Regions from separate parts of the Bradyrhizobium sp. Ash2021 genome, predicted to be linked through region 3. Evidence: predicted binding sites of a transcription regulator. Region 3 holds the regulator's gene; each other region holds the start of a gene.
What was found. Region 3 encodes PhoB, which activates phosphate uptake and scavenging genes when phosphate is short. Its sites were predicted from a motif close to TGTCATNNANCTGTCAT; they were not measured.

Region 1: the regulator PhoB is predicted to act here: its motif matches at 1,148-1,164, upstream of NL528_RS31100 (UDP-2,3-diacylglucosamine diphosphatase).
Region 2: the regulator PhoB is predicted to act here: its motif matches at 1,670-1,686, upstream of NL528_RS31010 (YbhN family protein).

The regions. Positions count from the first base shown of each region.
Region 1 is NZ_CP100604.1:6,409,630-6,412,906, reverse strand. It holds gene NL528_RS31105 (arylsulfatase) at 1-392, shown strand, start outside; gene NL528_RS31100 (UDP-2,3-diacylglucosamine diphosphatase) at 1,188-2,000, shown strand; gene NL528_RS31095 (glycosyltransferase family 1 protein) at 1,997-3,055, shown strand; gene NL528_RS31090 (threonine/serine dehydratase) at 3,109-3,277, shown strand, end outside.
Region 2 is NZ_CP100604.1:6,387,185-6,390,461, reverse strand. It holds gene NL528_RS31015 (hypothetical protein) at 1-346, opposite strand, end outside; gene NL528_RS31010 (YbhN family protein) at 462-1,517, opposite strand; partial or broken gene NL528_RS31005 (DUF892 family protein) at 1,788-1,928, shown strand; gene NL528_RS31000 (EAL domain-containing protein) at 2,300-3,277, shown strand, end outside.
Region 3 is NZ_CP100604.1:910,468-913,744, forward strand. It holds gene pstA (phosphate ABC transporter permease PstA) at 1-124, shown strand, start outside; gene pstB (phosphate ABC transporter ATP-binding protein PstB) at 121-942, shown strand; gene phoU (phosphate signaling complex protein PhoU) at 954-1,670, shown strand; gene phoB (phosphate regulon transcriptional regulator PhoB) at 1,731-2,432, shown strand; gene NL528_RS04245 (GcrA family cell cycle regulator) at 2,490-2,999, opposite strand.

The DNA of each region.
Region 1 (3,277 bases), 3.8 Mb from region 3:
TTCCGACGCTGACTAGTATCGCCGGCGCAGCCGTACCGAAGGATCGGCCGATGGACGGCGTCGATCAATCGGATTTCTTCCTCGGCAGAAACGAAAAATCGGCACGTGAAGGAATCCTGATCTGGTGCGCGGATCGTCTCCAGGCCGTGAAATGGAAAAATTTCAAGGTGCACTTCTACCAGCAGGAGACGATGGTTTCTCCGCCGGTCAAGCTCGCGATACCGCTGCTGTTCAATCTCTACACTAACCCGCGCGAGGATCAGGACAAGGTCATCACCGATAGCTGGGTGTTCGGCCCGGTGTTGAAGATGGTGGGCGAATTCGAGGCCAGCGTGAAGAAGTACCCGTTGATCGCCATGGGAACGCCCGATCCGTACACGCCGCCACGCTGACGCGTATTGCATGGCTTTTTGCCCGACGGGCAAATCACTCGGTCGAGTGCGTCGCCCCGTTGTCGAGTCATTTTTTTATCTCGACGCGAAATATTTCTGTTCATCCCGTCGGGCAAATCAAAAGTATAACTCCCGCCATCCCGTTCCTCACGAGGGGCGTTGGCCATCGTCACGAACGTGGGACGGGATGCGGTGGACGCGGCAGCGTCGGCGCGAAACGGTGGTCGCAGGGCGAGTTTCTCGTGAGCGATCAACCGGCGCGCAGGACGAACGGCGCAGACGCGTACGGCAAAAGCGTGTGGTCCTGGCACCCGTTGCTGGTGTCAAGTCGGCGAAGGTTTCGTCAGCCCAACCGGGCCTGGCAAAACCGTCAATTCGCCGACGACGGTGACAAGACGAATTCGTCGCCGGGGAGAGCGCGCCATAAGCCGTAAAGCCATTGCGCGGGGGATGCCGGAGTGTTTCCGCTGAACCTGTATGCTCGTGTGCGCATTTCTCGTGCACATTGCACACGAGACCGCGGGTGCAGCGCGCACCCGGCATTCCCTGCGCCCTCTTCGAGGGAGAACGTTCGTGCAAAGCTCGGGCAGATCGTGCCGCGGGAATGCGAAGCCACATCAGTTCCCTGCTTCCGCAACAACGAGCCGGAAATATACGGGCCCGCATGTCGCCTGAATGTCGCATCGCGCTGTTACGCCATGGTGGGGCGTGCCACTGATTCTCGTCATTGATTCCCGGTCATCGGTCGCGTGAATCGTCATCGCCTTGTCACAGGGATCTGGTAGGTGCACTGGCATGGGAAGTGACTCCTCGAGTGAAGAGAGCCCCGAGCGGCGCTTTCGCACTTTGTTTATCTCCGACGTCCATCTCGGAGCCCGCGGTTCGCAAGCCGACCAATTGCTCGACTTCCTCCGCTCTCACGACGCCGACACGATCTACCTGGTCGGCGATATCGTCGACGGCTGGGCGCTGAAATCCAACTGGTATTGGCCGCAATCGCACAACGACTTCGTGCAGAAGATGCTGCGCAAGGCACGCAAGGGCGCCAAGGTCATCTACGTGCCGGGCAACCACGACGAGTTCCTGCGGAACTATTACGGCACGCATTTCGGCGGCATCGATGTGGTGGAAAACACCATCCATGAGGGCGCCGACGGCAAGCGCTACCTCATCATCCACGGCGATATCTTCGATCTCGTGGTGCAGAACGCGCGCTGGCTCGCCCATCTCGGCGACAAGGCCTACGATTTCGCGATTCAGATGAACCGCCTCGTCAACTTCTTCCGCCGCATGTTCGGCGTGCCCTATTGGTCGCTGTCGCAATGGGCCAAGTTGAAGGTCAAGAACGCCGTGAACTATATCGGCGCGTTCGAGAAAACGCTGGCGGCCGAGGCGCGGCGTCACGGCGCCGACGGTGTGATCTGCGGCCATATCCATTATGCCACCATCCGTGACGAGCACGGCATCCGCTACATGAACTGCGGCGACTGGGTGGAAAGCTGCACCGCGCTCGCCGAGCACGAGGACGGCCAGTTCGAAATCATCACCTGGACCGATCCGCTGCGCCGGATCGCCCCGGTTCCCCGCGTCGCGGCGCGCGCCCCATGACGCATATCCTGGTCGCGACCGATGCTTGGCATCCCCAGGTCAACGGGGTGGTCCGGACGCTGGCCATGATGGCGCAGGCGGCGAAGGGCTTTGGCGTCGATGTCTCTTTCCTGACGCCGCAATCGTTTCGCACCTTTGCGATGCCGAGCTATCCCGATCTGCGCCTCGCGTTGCCGTATCCGGCCAAGATCGCCGAACTGATCGAAGCGGCAAAGCCCGACAGCATTCATATCGCGACCGAAGGTCCGGTCGGGTTGCTGGTGCGGCGCTATTGTCGCAAGCATGGCTTGCCGTTCACCACGAGCTTCCACACCCGGTTCCCGGAATACGTCTCTGCGCGTTCGCCGATTCCGGAAGCATGGGTCTGGCGGGCGCTGCGCTGGTTCCACCGGCCGAGCCAGGCGGTGATGGCGGCAACGACGGCGCTCGCCATCGAACTGCGCATGCGCGGCTTTCGTAACGTGGTGCTGTGGTCGCGTGGCGTCGACACCGCCCTGTTTCATCCGCGTGCCGTCGATCTTTGCCTGCCGCAGCCGGTGTTTCTGAGCGTCGGCCGCGTCGCGGTGGAGAAGAATCTCGAGGCCTTCCTCGATCTGGATCTGCCCGGCACCAAGCTCGTGGTCGGCGACGGACCGGCGCGCGCCGCGCTGGAGCGGAAATATCCGAAAGCCGTGTTTCTGGGCGCCCGTCATGGCGACGAACTGGCGGAGATCTATGCCGCCGCCGATGTGTTCGTGTTCCCGAGCAAGACCGACACCTTTGGGCTTGTGCTGCTCGAAGCGCTGGCCAGCGGCCTGCCGGTTGCCGCTTTTCCGGTCACCGGGCCCCGCGACGTGATCGGTGCTGCGCCGGTCGGTGTCCTCGACGACGATCTGGGGGCGGCCTGTCTGGAAGCGCTGCAAATTTCGCCGCAGAGCTGCACCGAATTTGCCGCAGCCCATACCTGGGAAGCCTCGGCGCGCGTCTTTGTCGAGCACGCCCTGAACGTTCGGGCGCTCGATCCGGAAGGCGAAGCGGTCGAATTCGTCGCCGAAGGCCCGCATTTCGCCGCCTGATTTCACAGGAATGCGTCTTGCCCGCGCCTCGGCCGGCGCGATACAAAGCTGACATGACAGAACCAGCCCCACATGCAGCGGTCGAAGCTGCGGATATCGATGCGGCGGCGCGGGTGGTTGCCCCATTCGCGGTACGGACGCCGCTGTTGTCATTCCCCGTTCTCAACGAGCGCGTCGGAACCAAAGTGTTCCTGAAACCGGAGATGCTGCAGCGGACCGGGT
Region 2 (3,277 bases), 3.9 Mb from region 3:
GGCCGGTGAGCCGGACCACGATCGGATGGTCGACCGGCGTCAAATAGCTTTCCTTGACGTTGTCGCGGGTGCAGGGCTCGTTGACGCGGCCGGAAAGGTCGATGCAAAGCCGGTTCACGGTGTTACGCGCCCAGCCGCGGCCGTCGCTTTGCAATTCCAGGGCCTGTTCGGCGGCCAGCACGCTGCGGCCGCGCTCTGCGTCGGTCTGCAGCAGGAAGTCCCGTTCCTCGCGGAATAGCCGGAAGCGGTTGCGGACTTCCCATGAAATCCGCAGCGGCGCGTCGGCGGCGGTCTGCGCTTCCGCCCATGACGCCGACAGCGCGGCCAGCACGCATGCGAGCAGCATGGTCGACTTTATCGAGTGAGTGAGAATTCGGCCCATGGCGCGTTTGACGTTAGCGGTAAGGCAAAAATAAGAGAATGGATTGGGTTGGCCGAAAAGATAGCGCCGCCGTTACCGGTTACGACTGCCGGTTCTTGACCGGCTGCCGCACCCGGGCTTTGGCCGTGCAGGCCTCGGTCAGCCGGCGGCGTTCCTGCCAGGGCCGCACGACGTTGAGCCAGAATTCGCGGGTCCCCATGATCGAAATCGAGATCCCGAACGGGATCAGGAAATACAGGATCCGGAACATCCCCACCGTCGCCAGCAATTGTTCCTTGCCGAACTGGGGTAGCGCCACCAGCATCGCGGCTTCGAAGACGCCGATGCTTCCCGGCGCATGGCTGGCGAAGCCAAGCAGCGTCGCCAGGATAAACACCACCGCCAGCGAAACGAAATCGATAGGCGGCTGCGTCGGCATCAACAAATACATCGCGAGCGCACAGAAGCTGAGATCGACCACGCCGATCAGGACCTGCACGAGCGTCAGCTTCGCCGAGGGCAATACCACCTTCCAGCCGTTCTGCCCGAGCTCGCGGCGGTTCTCGCCCATCACCAGCCAGATGAAATAGGCCGCGATGCCGGCGAGGCAGCCGATCGCGATCAGCCGGTTCATCGCCGGCGGCAGCAGGTCCATCGCGGACGCCGCCCAGGGATGCCAGGCCATGCCGAAGCCGAGCACGAACAGATTGCCGAGCCAGAATGTCAGCCCGGAGAGAAAGCAGATCTTGGCTACATCGATCGCGGTCAGGCCGTAATCGGAATAAATCCGGAAGCGGATCGCGCCCCCGGTGAATACGGTAGCGCCGATATTGTGACCGATGGTGTAGCTGGTGAAGCTCGACATCGCGGCGATGCGATAGGGGACCTGATTCTTGCCGATGGTTCGTAGCGCGAAGAAATCATAGAAGGTCAGCGTGCAAAAGGCGCCAACCACGCACAAAGCGGCAAGCGCGATCCGGTGCGGGGCAATCTCCGTCAGCGCAGTCAGGATTCCGCCGGTGTCGACCCCCTTCAGGGTTCGCACCAGCGTCGTGACCGCAAAGACGATAATGAGAAGACTCGCAGCGATACCGAGCCGTTTCCAGCCGATCTTTTCCTTGAAGCCACGCCTGAGCGTGGTCAGCAGCCGATGCATTCATCCTCCCGGCGGGGCGGTAACACGTTGGAAAAACCGGTCACAAAAGCAACCGGAGACGGCGAGATGCACCGTGCGTGAAGACCCATAAGCTAAAATCGCGGCGTTGTGCAGTCCTTGACATCCAAGCTTCTGCCATCGTTGGCCGCCTTTGTCATACGGCGGACATATGTATTGACGTTCGGAATTTTGAGTCGCCTTTCGGCCCGTTCCGGAGATTCAAATCGTCGCATTGTGTCGTTGTTCCCTGACGAGGCTTTCAGATTTCATTACGCCGGGAAACAACTCGTCAAAGCGCTGCCAAAAATGGCTGAAAAGGCCACTGACAAGCAGCTCAAGCAGGGCTTTTTGACCCATCTCGAGGAAACCAAGACCCATGTGCAGCGGCTGGAGCTGGTTTGCCGGATGCACAGGGCAAGCTGACCACGCTCGCCGAAGGGAAGATAATCTGAAGGCCGCCAGCTAGTCTTTTTGGATATTGAGGCAAAACGCCGCGCGGGACGCTCGCGCGGTGTTTTTGCGTGACCGGACGCGTTCCGCTGCAAACATACTTCGATCCATACCGTATCGTCAGGTCGAAACAGGAGGGTTTATTGCGCGTTGGTTCTCCAAATTGAGGTGATTCGTGCCAAGTGCTCCGGTACGGCAAAAATCGCAAAGCCCGCCGCGCCACTTTGAACTCCATTCAAAGCTTTGTTCACCATTCGCGCAACGAAGCCGGTGACGGTTACAGATAATGCACCATCAGTGCTGTCATTACAGACCGATAGCGGGGGTTTGTAATGTATCAAGTGCTGAATTGCCTGGTCACCGAGCATGACTGGCGGCTGGTCGTCCTTGGCGGCACCATTTGCTGGCTGGCCAGTGCGGTTGCGATCAGCCTGTTTCATCGCGCCAGGGCTTCACAGGGCCGCACGCGCGCGATCTGGATCGGGCTGGATGCGGCGGTCGGCGGCTGCGGAATTTGGGCCACCCACTTCGTTGCGATGCTGGCTTACGATCCCGGCATCGGTGCCGGATACAACATTCCGGTCACCCTCATGTCGCTGGTCTTTGCTGTAGCGATCTCCGTCGTCGGCCTCAGCATTGCGTCGCTCAATGACCGCCGGTCGACGGTTGCGGCTGGCGGCGCGGTGATCGGCGTTGGCGTCGCGGCGATGCACTACACCGGCATGATGGCGCTGGAACTTCCGGCGCGCATCGTCTGGTCGCCCGGTATCGTGCTGGCTTCGGTCGTGTTCGGAAGCGTATTCGGGGCGCTGGCGCTGGTCGTTGCCACGCGCCGGGATGATCGCCGTCATACCCTTGCCGCCACGGCCCTGCTGACGGTCGCGATCGTTTCGCATCACTTCACGGCGATGGGCGCCGTTACGCTCGTTCCGGATCCCACCCTGGTTGGCGACGAACTGACGATTTCTCCGGCCGCGCTTTCCTTTTTGACCGCGGTCGCAGCTTTCGCCATCCTCGGCATATCGTTCGTGGCCGCCATGCTCGATCGCCGCTCAAGCGGCGAACTGCATCAGCAGAAGGTCCTGCTCGACACCGCGATCGGAAACATGTCGCAGGGGCTTTGCATGTTCAATGCGGAAGGCCGCATCCTGCTGTTCAACGAGCGCTACAAGGAGATGATGGATCGGACCGGAATGCCGTTGCAGGGTCGCTTGCTGATCGACGTTCTCCAGGATCAGAAATCGATCGGAAAATGGGACGGCGATCCCGATGAGTTCTTCGCCATGGTGGTCGCGGCGGCGAATGCCGGC
Region 3 (3,277 bases):
CGTGCAAAGCCCCTACGCCTACTGGAAGCAGCTGGCCTGGAGCGGGGCCTTGCTCATCACCTTGACCGTGCTCGCGCTGAACATTGGCGCGCGCATCCTGGGCGCCGAGAGGACCGCAAAATGAACGATCTTTCTGTATCGGTGAGCAGCGCGAGCGGATCCGTTCCCCCGGTGGCGTTGCCGGACGCGCCGGCCAAGGTCACCGCGCGGGGCCTGAATTTTTACTACGGCGAGCACCACGCGCTGAAGAACATCAACCTTGCGCTCGGCACCCACCGCGTCACCGCCTTCATCGGGCCGTCCGGCTGCGGCAAATCGACCCTGCTGCGGATCTTCAACCGGATGTACGATCTCTATCCCGGCCAGCGTGCGACCGGTCAATTGATGCTCGACCAGACCAACATCCTCGACCCCAAGCTCGATCTCAACCTGCTGCGGGCCCGGGTCGGCATGGTGTTCCAGAAGCCGACGCCGTTTCCGATGACGATCTATGAGAACATCGCCTTCGGTATCCGCCTCTATGAGAAGATCTCCAAATCCGAGATGGACGGCCGGGTCGAAAAGGCGTTGCGTGGCGGCGCGCTGTGGAATGAGGTCAAGGACAAGCTGAACGCCTCGGGCCTATCGCTCTCCGGCGGCCAGCAGCAGCGGCTGTGCATCGCCCGCACCGTGGCGGTGCGGCCCGAGGTGATCCTGTTCGACGAGCCCTGCTCGGCGCTGGACCCGATCTCGACCGCCAAGGTGGAGGAATTGATCCAGGAACTGGCGGAGGACTACACCATCGCCATCGTTACCCATAATATGCAGCAGGCGGCGCGCGTCTCGGACAAGACCGCCTTCATGTACCTTGGTGAGTTGATCGAGTTCGACGACACCAACAAGATTTTCACCTCGCCGAGCGATCGACGCACCCAAGACTACATCACCGGCCGGTTCGGTTGAGGAGATAACACATGGCTTCTGAACATACCGCCAAGGCGTTCGACAGCGATCTGCAGGAATTGACCCGGCTGGTCGCCGAGATGGGCGGCCTCACCGAACGCATGATCACCGAATCCGTCGATGCGCTGGTGCGCCGCGATATCGCGCTCGGCAAGCGCGTGGTCGCCGCCGATGCCGAAATCGACAATCTGCAGCACATGATCGAGGAGCGCGCGGTGCTGACGATCGCGCGGCGCCAGCCGATGGCGATCGATCTGCGCGAAATCGTCGGCGCGATGCGGGTGGCCACCGATCTGGAGCGGATCGGCGACCTCGCCAAGAACATGGGCAAGCGGGTCGCGGCGCTGGAGAACGATTTTCATCCGCTGAAACTGATCCGCGGCCTCGAGCACATGACCGACCTGGTGCAGTCGCAGGTCAAGTCGGTGCTCGATGCCTATGCGGCGCACGACCTGCCGGCGGCGATGGCGGTGTGGAAGGGCGACGAGGAAGTCGACGCCATCTGCACCTCGCTGTTCCGCGAGCTCCTGACCTACATGATGGAAGATCCGCGCAACATCTCGTTCTGTATTCACCTGATGTTCTGCGCCAAGAACATCGAACGGATCGGCGACCACGCCACCAATATCGCCGAAACCGTGTTCTACATGATCGAGGGCCAGCAGATCATGGACAAGCGTCCGAAGGGCGACATGACGACGTTCGCCACGACGGTACCCGGGAACTAGAGACGTAGCGTTTCGCGTGAAGAAAACGCGGCAAAATAAGACGAAGAGAGGCTTACACTGATGAGCGCCCGCATTCTGGTGGTCGAAGACGAGGAAGCGCTGACGACGCTGCTGCGCTACAACCTCGATGCCGAAGGCTACGACGTCGAAACCGTCGGCCGTGGTGACGACGCCGACACACGGCTGAAGGAGCGCGTGCCCGATCTGATCGTGCTCGACTGGATGCTGCCGGGACTGTCCGGCATCGAGCTGTGCCGCCGCCTGCGCGCGCGGCCCGAGACCAAGCAGCTGCCGATCATCATGCTGACCGCGCGCGGTGAGGAAAGCGAGCGGGTGCGGGGGTTGGCGACCGGCGCCGACGATTACATCGTAAAACCCTTTTCGGTGCCGGAACTGCTGGCGCGTGTGAAAGGCCTGTTGCGGCGGGCGAGCCCGGAGCGGCTCGCCACCGTGCTGACCTATGGCGACATCGAACTCGATCGCGAGAAGCGCCGGGTCGCGCGCTCGGGCCGTCCGATCGATCTCGGCCCGACCGAGTATCGCCTGCTGGAGTTCTTCCTGGAGCATCCCGGCCGTGTCTTCAGCCGCGAGCAGCTGCTCGATAGCGTCTGGGGCCGCGACATCTATATCGACGAGCGCACCGTCGACGTGCATATCGGCCGCCTGCGCAAACTGCTCAACCCCGGCCGCGAGCAGGACCCGATCCGCACCGTCCGCGGCGCCGGCTACGCGCTGGACGATCGATTTGCGAAGGTGGAGTGAAAACACTCCACTGTCGTCCCCGCCTTCGCGGGGACGACACCGGAGAGTGCGCGTGCCTTACCTGGTCGGCTTCGGCGCCGGGCGGCGGCGATCGGAAGCCGGCTGATAGGCGACGCGCGAGTGGTGCGCGCAATAGGGCAGGCTGGCGAGCGCCTTGCCGCCGCAGAAGAAGAAGTCGTTGCTCGAGGGATCGCCGATCGGCCAGTGGCAGGTGGCCTCGTTGAGCTCGAGCAGCGACAGCCGCTGGCTCATCGGCACCACATTGTCGTAGGTGACCGGATCGGGCTCCATCTCCACGTCAAAGGCATGGGCCAGCGCGGTGTTGCCGCGCGACACCGGCCGCGAAACCCGCATCATCTGCTGGGCTGGGCGGGCCTTGCGCTGCCGCGGGGCGGCCGAGGAGGGGCTCTTGGCGCGGCCGGAAAGCCCCAGCCGGTGCACTTTGCCGATCACCGCATTTCGCGTCACATTTCCGAGTTCCGCGGCGATCTGGCTGGCCGAAAGGCCGGACTCCCAAAGTTTTTTCAGTTGCTCGACGCGATCGTCGGACCAGGTCAATACTGTCATCGCATTCTTCCCTTCGCGTCGCGCCGGCCAATCTGGGGCAGCGCTGGCGATGCCAATCGTCTCAAATATCCCTGCGGGCAGAATCCCTTAGCCCTCGCCGGGCGCAGAAAGCGCGCCCGAGCGTGTACGCAGAACACCGGACTTCAGAGGATCAGATCCGCCGCACGAGATGTCGTACCCGACGGCTCAGACGCTACAATATGGCGGGACTCTGGCGCAAGAGTCCCCGTCGGTGCGTCCACATGTTCCCACACTTAAGCATTGCAATCGTGTTTTTC